2 regions of the Brevibacillus sp. FW301-21C12A genome follow, and region 2 is predicted to be linked to the other one. Evidence: riboswitches for the same ligand, from Rfam matches in the RefSeq annotation. Region 2 holds a riboswitch; the other holds the start of a gene.

The links. A riboswitch is a leader RNA that binds a small molecule or an ion and turns the genes downstream of it on or off. The one in region 2 is predicted to bind lysine.
Region 1: it holds a riboswitch for lysine, as region 2 does, so the genes downstream of both, dapD (2,3,4,5-tetrahydropyridine-2,6-dicarboxylate N-acetyltransferase) here and AC3WQH_RS07020 (amino acid permease) in region 2, are expected to answer to the same signal.

What each region holds. Positions count from the first base shown of each region.
Region 1 is NZ_JBYTBG010000003.1:40,495-45,060, forward strand. Features, by position in the region: gene AC3WQH_RS02985 (hypothetical protein) at 1-9, shown strand, start outside; gene AC3WQH_RS02990 (EcsC family protein) at 39-857, shown strand; gene AC3WQH_RS02995 (GNAT family N-acetyltransferase) at 858-1,403, opposite strand; gene AC3WQH_RS03000 (flavodoxin) at 1,506-1,949, opposite strand; lysine riboswitch at 2,105-2,294, shown strand; gene dapD (2,3,4,5-tetrahydropyridine-2,6-dicarboxylate N-acetyltransferase) at 2,412-3,122, shown strand; gene AC3WQH_RS03010 (aspartate aminotransferase family protein) at 3,137-4,351, shown strand; gene AC3WQH_RS03015 (N-acetyldiaminopimelate deacetylase) at 4,355-4,566, shown strand, end outside.
Region 2 is NZ_JBYTBG010000007.1:76,399-80,964, reverse strand. Features, by position in the region: gene AC3WQH_RS07020 (amino acid permease) at 13-1,455, opposite strand; lysine riboswitch at 1,569-1,755, opposite strand; gene AC3WQH_RS07015 (hypothetical protein) at 1,871-2,179, opposite strand; gene AC3WQH_RS07010 (CGNR zinc finger domain-containing protein) at 2,377-2,934, shown strand; gene AC3WQH_RS07005 (inositol monophosphatase family protein) at 3,035-3,466, opposite strand; gene AC3WQH_RS07000 (alpha/beta fold hydrolase) at 3,748-4,491, shown strand; gene AC3WQH_RS06995 (hypothetical protein) at 4,465-4,566, opposite strand, start outside.

The DNA of each region.
Region 1 (4,566 bases), on a different contig from region 2:
GAAACATAGAAGCAATGATCCGGGAGGGATTGCGGCAGATGGAGTCGAGACAGGTTTTGCAGCAGGCATTGGAAGAGGTGGAGGCATGGGAGCGCGACCAGAACGATTTGTGGTTCTGGGAAAAGCTCGGCAGGCTTCCGTTCGTTTTTCTCGATAAAATGACGCCGAATTTCGTCCGGGAAAAGCTGGGGACAGCCGTGGACGAGATGGCCGCGTTTCTGGAAACAGGGGGAACGTATCTCGTTCAGGATACGGCGATTTACAGCAAGTTCGCTCCCCGCTTGGAAAGGGATGGCGCGGGCATTCCGCAGACCGCAGAAGTCGCAGGGGCACCGCTCGTCCTCATGGATGAGATTGCCCGCGAGCTGAAAGAATCGCGCGCGACCTTTGCCACGGTACAGGGCGCAACGACAGGCATCGGCGGCATTTTTACGCTGGCGATTGATATTCCGTTGCTGCTCGGCACGTCGCTGAAAGTGCTGCAAGAAATGGCGCTATGCTACGGCTATCGCCCGGAGGACAAGCGGGAGCGGCTGTTCGTGGTCAAATGCCTGCAGTTCGCTTCTTCCGATATCGTCGGCAAAAAGGCGATACTGGCTGAGCTGTCGCGCTTTGACGAGCCTGCTGCGCAAAAAGACGTCATGGCGCAATTGCAGGGCTGGCGGGAAGTCGTGGTGACGTACACGGAAAATTTTGGCTGGAAAAAGCTGTTTCAGATGGTGCCGATTGCAGGCATCCTGTTTGGGGCGTACTTGAATCGCTCAACCGTCCAGGATGTCGCCGAAGCGGGGCGAATGCTGTACCGCAAGCGGCGAATCCTGGAGCGATTGCGCGTGGAGCAAAACAAAGAGGAATGATTAGCTCCAGTCCTCTGCCGTGATCGCAAATAGGAGGTGATCTTCCCACACGCCGTTGATTTGCAAATAGCGCAAGGACAACCCTTCGTGGCGAAAGCCGTTTTTCTCCAACACGCGGATGGAGGGAGTATTGCGGGGCATGACAGCGGCCTCTACCCGGTGCAGCCCGGCTTCCTGGAAGGCGTACGCGAGCGCAAGCCGTACGGCCGCAGTGGTGTAGCCTTTGCCGTTGCAGGCTTCATCCATGAAGTAGCCGATGGTCGCGTTTTGCCAGGCGCCGCGCACGACGTTTGACAGAGCGACGCGGCCGATCATTTCGTCCGTGTCGCGCAAAAACACGCCAAAGGCGAAGGCGGTCCCTGCTGCAAAGTCTTGCTCCGCTTGCGCAATTTGCGACTCTTGACCGCTCAGCGTCAGGAAGGCGGCGGAGCGGAGCGGCTCGAACGGTTGCAGGAAGGCATGATTACGCAGCCGAAGCTTCAGAAGCTCGGCTGCGTCATTTGCTTGCAGTGGTCGCAAGTAGACCGTATGCGTATGTAACGTCATGATATCAATCCTCCTTCTTGAGAAAAGATGGATCGACATTTTATCATGACAGCGCTTGCTTGAAAAGGATTTTTTTGGACAACTTCTTTTCCGGCGCTAGTCTTAGCCGAGCAGCTCGGAGAAGGAAACGCCAAACTGTTTGCAAATCTCTACTTCTTTTGCGTTAGGAGACAGCTCGATTTTCAGACCTTCGAGTGGAGTTTCCGCTCCGCGCTCGCTCGCTTTTTTCAGCAAAATATCTACAGCAGCGCCCACATGCTCGTAAGCGGAGTCGCAGGAACCGAAAGCCGCGACTTTTTTGCCGCTCAAATCAATATCGTCCATCTCTTCGTAAAAGTCCAGGCACTCGTCTGGCAGATCGCCGTCGCCCCATGTATAGGCACCGAGCAAAATGGCATCGTAGTCTTCCAGTTCCTTGGCAGTGGCATCCATGACTTCTTTTATCTCCAGGTCTTTTCCGGTGGAACGAATCCCTTCGGCAATTGCTTCAGCAACTTCCTGCGTGTTTCCTGTCATGCTTGCGTACACCATCAAAATGCGGCTCATAAGAAGTAAACCCTCCAAATAAGATAATGAAAATCATTCTCACACAAATAAAATAATGAAAATGATTCTCGTTGTCAACAGTTATTTTTCTTTCCATAAAGCTGTTGCCACAAGTGATTGATTTTGGTAGAGTAAAATGAAATTATAATATTGGAAGTCTAAATAGAGGTGCGCCGAAGATGAGTACATCTTTTCGTAATCTGCCAGGGGGCGGGAAGAGAGGGAAAGGCTAAAGCGCCGAAGCTGTTGCTGTTCCCCTCGGATAGCAGCGGCTGGGGTGATTCGTGAACAATGAGCATCCTGTCACAAAAGGCAATCGCCTGTTTGTGGAGCGCTATTTACGATTTGCTTGGGCAGTATGGAAAGCAATGAGATAGCGAATGCACTCATTGCTTTTTTTAGTCAGGGGAGCGGTTCGCTCTCGTTGACAGGCACGCTTTTTATTAAAAGGAGGATGTACCAGTGAACATGATGGATGCCAATGAAATTATCGCGTTTATTCAAAAAAGCGAGAAGAAAACACCAGTGAAACTATACGTGAAAGGCAATCTGGAGGGCATTGACTTCGGTGCCAGCTCCAAGACGTTCATTACAGGCACGACTGGCGTTGTGTTTGGCGAATGGAAAGAAATCGAGCCGGTTCTGGCTGCGAACGCGGACAAAATCGAAGACTACGTAGTAGAAAGCGACCGCCGCAATTCGGCGATTCCGTTGCTCGACACAAAAGGAATCCAGGCGCGCATCGAGCCAGGCGCGATTATCCGCGACCAGGTGACGATCGGCAACAACGCAGTCATCATGATGGGCGCTACGATCAACATCGGTGCTGTGATTGGCGAAGGCACGATGATCGACATGAACGTCGTCGTCGGCGGCCGCGGAACGATCGGGAAAAACTGCCATATCGGCGCTGGTTCTGTCATCGCAGGCGTCATCGAGCCGCCTTCCGCGCAGCCAGTCGTAGTGGAAGATGACGTCGTAATCGGTGCCAACGCCGTGGTTCTGGAAGGCGTGCGCGTAGGAAAAGGCGCGGTTGTGGCAGCGGGCGCGGTCGTCATTGAAGACGTGCCGCCATACGTTGTGGTGGCTGGTACACCAGCGCGCGTGATTAAACAGATCGACGACAAAACTCGCTCCAAGACGGAGATCAAGCAGGAGCTACGTCAACTGTAGGGGAGAGAGCTCACATGGACTGGCGTACGCTTGATGAACAATACATCGTCTCTTCCTACAAACGCTTGCCGATCGCGATCGAAAAAGGGGAAGGCAACTACCTGTACGACACAGCGGGCAAAAAGTATTTGGATTTGTTTACGGGGCTGGCCGTCAATGTGCTCGGCCACTCCCATCCGCGGATCGTCCAGGCGCTGCGCGAACAGGGCGAGCGCTTCCTGCACATTTCCAACGTATTTTTGAACCAGCCGGCAATCCGGTTGGCCCAGCGGCTGGTGGAGCAGACGATCCCGGGAAAAGTGTTTTTCACAAATTCCGGTGCGGAAGCGACCGAAGCCGCGATCAAAATGATCCACAAATGGACGAAGGCAGAAGGGGCCGGGCGCGAAGGGATTGTCGTGCTCCGCAACAGCTTTCACGGCAGAACATTGGGCGCGGTGCGGCTGACCAGACAGGCCCATGTGTATCAGGATTTTCCGCAGCCGGACTTTCCGGTGTACGAGCTAGACCCTGAGGATGCGGACGGCTTGCGGGCGATTTGCCGCGACGCGAAGCCGGCCGCTGTCCTGATGGAGCCTGTGCTCGGCTCTGGAGGGGTCGTGCCGCTGTCGGAGCCGTTTTTGCGCGAAGTGGCGGCGATTTGCCAGGAGGAAGGCATGCTGTTTGCCATGGACGAAATCCAGACAGGCATGGGACGCACTGGTAAGCTGTTTGCCTACCAGCACGCAGGCGTGACGCCGGATTTGATCTTGTTTGCCAAAGGCGTAGGCGGAGGGCTTCCGCTCGGTGGCGTGATTGCCGGAACGAAGCTGATGAACCAGTTCAAGCCGGGCGACCACGGGACGACCTTTGCGCCGTCGCCGCTTTCGGCGGCTCTCGGCAACGTGGTGCTGGATGAGCTGCTCGATCCTGCTTTTGCGGCAAGCGTGGACGAAGTGATCGCGTACTTGTGGGCGGGCCTCGAATCGCTGCGCGCGCGTCTCCCGGAACAGTTGCAGGCGCTCCGCGGCAAAGGCATGATGGTCGGCATCCCGCTCAGCGCCGCACCGGAAGAGGTCAGCCGTTTGCAGCAGGCATTGCTTGATCGCGGCATTCTCGTGGACGTGACGCAAAAGACAATCGTGCGTCTGCTGCCGCCGCTCACCTTGACCAAAGAAGACGTCGACCTTTTCCTGGACAGCTTTGCAGCGGAACTCGCTGTGCGGCACGGGGCCAAAGGGGAGGCGTAAACGATGGCGACATCGCTGTTTACCCAGATTCGGCGCGACCTGCACCAAATTCCGGAGCCGGGCTTTGCCGAGGTGAAGACGCAAAAGTATTTGCTCGATTACTTGGAGCGTCTCCCGCAGGAGCGCATGCAGATCAAGACGTGGCGCACCGGGATTTTGGTCCGGATCGCGGGGACGAATCCTAAGCGCACGATCGCCTGGCGCACGGACATGGA
Region 2 (4,566 bases):
GCAACGCTATTTTTATTTTTCGTCCATGCTGAGATCGACTTTGTTCAGTGGTACCAGCTTGCTTTTTTTCGTGTATTTGTAAACCAGCCAGACGATCAAAAACAGCGGCAGTCCGATGTAGGAGACGAAAACGCCGTTCCAGTCGATTTCTCCGCCGATGAACGCGGAGTAGTTTTGGCCGATGATGACGATGCAGCAAATGATGAAGGCGAAGATCGGGCCAAACGGGAACAGCTTCGCCCGGTACGGCAAATCGCGCAGATCGCGGCCTTGCGCCAAGTAAGCTTTGCGGAAGCGATAGTGGCTGACGGCGATGCCGAGCCAGGCGATGAAGCCAGACATACCGGAGGCGTTCAGCAGCCACACGTACACTTCGCCATCGCCGAACAGCGAGGACAAAAACGCCAGCGCGCCGATGGCAGCCGTCATGATGAGGGCATTGACGGGGACGCCGTTGCGTGTCACTTTGGCAAACCATTTCGGAGCTTTGCCTTCCTTCGCCAGCACCCACAGCATACGGGTGGAAGCGTACATGCCGGAGTTCCCCGCCGACAGGACGGAAGTGAGAATGACTGCGTTCATTACGGAGGCGGCAAAGGCAAAGCCGGCTTTTTCAAACACGATCGTAAACGGACTGATGGCAATATCGGTAATGTCTCCGCTGATGAGATTCGGATTGTCGTACGGAACGAGCAGCCCGATAATCAGGATCGCGAAAATATAGAACAGCAAGATGCGCCAAAAAATCTGGCGAATCGCTTTCGGGATGTTGCGGGCAGGGTCTTCGCTCTCCCCGGCGGCCACACCGACCAGCTCAGTTCCCTGGAACGAGAACCCGGCAATCATGAACACACCGAGAAGGGCCATGAAGCCGCCGTTGAATGGCGCGTCGCCTTTGGTGAAGTTTTGGAAGCCGACTGCTTCGCCGCCCATGATGCCGAAAATCATCAGGACACCGATCACGATAAAGACGATGACCGTCATGACTTTAATCAAGGCAAACCAGTATTCGGATTCGCCGTAGCTTTTGACAGACAACAAATTCAGAGCAACCATCAGGCAGAGGAACAGGGTACTCCACAAAATGGCGGGAGTATCCGGGAACCAGTATTTCATAATCAGCGCCGCGGCAGATAGCTCGACGGCAATCGTAATCGCCCAGTTGTACCAGTAATTCCAGCCCAGCGCAAAGCCGAGGGACGGATCGACGAATTTGGTGGCGTACGTAGAAAACGAGCCGGATACAGGCATGAAGGCAGCCATTTCCCCCAGGCTGGTCATCAAAAAGTAAACCATGATGCTGATGGCGATGTAGGCGACCAAGGCTCCGCCCGGTCCGGCCTCGTGAATCGAGCCTCCACTTGCCAGGAACAGGCCCGTCCCGATGGAGCCGCCGATGGCGATCATCGTCAGATGGCGGGCTTTCAAACCACGTTGCAGTTGATTCTGTGACATATGCTGCTTGCACGACCTTTCTAAAAATTTGAGAAGGTCGGTCGGAAAAGAAAAAACCGCCAATAGCCAAAAAACGGCACAGGGCGGTATGATCCAATCCCCACCAAGCCTTCACTGAAGATAGCACACCACGTTTGCCCGGCAAGCAAACGTGACAGTTCTGTCCCTTTCGGGTACAGCCCCAGCCCATGCGCACAGAGATACGCCATGAGCTTCGGCGGCTTTTCCCTTTCCTGGAGTCATTGATTTCTTCTGAATCTCGTACAGGATGACATAAAAGCCGCGACCTCTACCCTCACCGTGAATGATGAGGATAACATGTATGAAATTGATTTATTTATCAACTATATAAGATTGACGGTTATTTATCAACGAAAAAAGTTGCGCTGCAAAATATTGGCATGGAGCGGTTTTGCTACAAAAAGGATCGGCGTGCAGGCCAGGAGCCTTGCAACTTGCGGATCTGCACGATTTGCCCTGTGTGAAAAGCGTCGTGCAAAATAATGCTCATCACGCTTTGCCCGGCAGGGATGCTCGGAAGCGGCTGGTCGAACGCTTCGTCTGACAGAGCGACGAGCTTTTCATGAATTTGGCGATGGACGGTTTCCATCCGCTGTACGGTGGCCTGCCAGGCTGCTTCGTCGTCGGGCGCTCCCGAAGGCTGGAACGTGTCGTCGTTCGTCTCGGCGGTATTGATAAATTCCGTGCCGACGTGCATTCCCATTCGTGAACAAGCAGTTCCATCCGATTCATGTGGTTCCTCCTCGTCTGTCAAACAGATTGGTGAAACGTTATAATGGCAATAAGAAGCAGCTTGTAACCACCTAAAAATTTTATGTTGGTTACAGATGGAGAATACCATACACAGGCTGAGCATATCAAGAAGCAAAAGAAACGAAAAGCAGATGGGGGAAGAGTGGAGTGAACTGGCTGTGCATTGATTTTTTAAACAGTGATTGGCGCGATTGGCGCGGGTCTGGCCGCAGGGAAAATCGGCTGGCGAAGCAGGAATGGCTGGAGCAGCTTTTGCGGGAATACGCTTTGCACGCCCCATTGCCTATTGATGAGGCGAGTGCAGTGGCGCTGTTGCGTTTGCGCGAATATATGCGCAGTCTGCTGGAGCGGGTCGTGCGCGGGGAAGCGTTGCGGCAGGAGGAACTGGAGGAGCTGAATCAGACGCTCGCGAAGGCGCCTTTTCACGTTCGCGTCATCTCTGCGGGCAAGGAGAGCGGGTATGAGCAGGAGCTGGTCAGCGCCTCCAGCGGCTGGGAGCTGGTGATGGCCCGCATCGCGGCTTCCTTTGCCACGCTGCTGCTTCCTGAGCACGTGCAGCGCATCAAGATTTGCGACAACGAGGACTGCCGATGGGTGTTTTACGATGAAAGCCGCAATCGGGTACGCCGCTGGTGCGATGACAAAATGTGCGGCAATCTCATGAAGGTGCGCCGTTTTCGGGAGCGGCAAAAGGAGAAAAAGTAAGGAATCGGCCGTAAGCTTGCCGACGGAGAGATTCATCGGTTCCGAGGACGCAAACAGCGTGCCCAGGACGGATTCGGACAGCGCTGTTTTGGCCGAGACGCTAATTTTGCTGCCATTCAAAAAAAGCGCCCTGTCTTGCAATGGCAGTAAACATCTCATCCCGGCAAGGGTCGTACACAAAGGAAACGGCCGTCTGACCGTCGCGGACGAGGCAGAGAGAGACGGCCCACATCGGCATGCCTTGCAAAAAGTAGACGGCTCCGTCGATGGCATCGCAAATCCAGTACGGGGTCGAGTATTCCGGCTGTTTTTGCAGGGAGGCATCAAATTCTGCATCGGACCAGCGATACGCGGGAAAGCGCTCCGCCAAACCGTGCCGGAGCAGCTCTTCTGCTTGCGGATTTAAGGCGTGAAAACGTTCGTTCATCGCTTGCTTGCTCGTGCAGGCTGGCTCCTGCGCAAATTCGGCAAACAGCCTCTGGCCGACTTTTCGCAGCAAAGCTTCGCAGTACAACACATCGTCTTGCTTCATAACGGTTCCCCAACCTTTCTTGTTTGGATCGTGTCCTTCGGCGCATCGACAGCGCACGTTCCGCGTTCAAGAGCGGTCTGGCCCATTGGTTTGAAAGCTGTTCAGCCAAGGGCAAACGACACGATTTTTATTAGTGGTATGTAAAAGTACTACTAATAAAACGGGTTGCCGTCAATACATGTGCACGCTTTTTGACGGGAATGGGCAAATGGCGCACATGGAAAGGAAGATTGAGACATAATAAGAAGCAAGCAACAAGGGAACGGAAGCGAGGTGGCGGAATGAGTCGGAAACGGAAACGATGGTGGAGGGTGCTGGTCTTGCTGTTGCTCGCCGGAGCTTGTACAGCGATCTGGTATTTGCGGCCGTATCAGCCCGATCAGGCGGCAAAAGACGCGATGCAGGGAGGCGAAGGGATCACGGTGATCGACACGGGCGACTGGATTGCTTTTGAAGGTGGGGAAGCGCGTGAGCCTGGCTTGATTTTGTATCCGGGCGCTCTGGTCACGCCAGAGAGTTATGCGCCGCTCGCACGCACCCTGGCTGGTTCCGGCTATCGGGTATTCATCGCGCGGATGCCGCTGAATTTGGCGATCACCGACGTCGAGCGGGCCAATCAAGTGTTAAAAGCGTATCCGCAGCAGTCGTTCGTCATCGGCGGGCACTCTCTCGGCGGCGCGATGGCAGCCAGATACGCAGCCAGCCAGCTCGAGCGGATTGACGGCGTCATTTTCCTGGGGGCGTATCCAGACAAGCGCGGGGATTTGAAGGAAGCGGATGTCCCCGTGCTGTCGCTGCTCGGCTCGCGGGATGGAGTCATCGACCGGAAAAAATACGAAGAGAACAAGCAATTTTTGCCTGAGCGCACGGTGTACATGTCGATCGAGGGCGGCAATCATGCGCAGTTCGGAAGCTACGGGGCGCAGGAGGGCGACCAGCCTGCCGCCATCACTCCCCAGGAGCAGTGGCAGCAGACCGTGGCGGCGATCAAGGACTGGCTACTGACCGACGTCATTGCCCGTTAGCGAGACGATGCCAGATACGACGCCGGTGATGCGGATGTTTTCGGATGGCAACAGCAGCGGCTCGTCCTCTGCGCG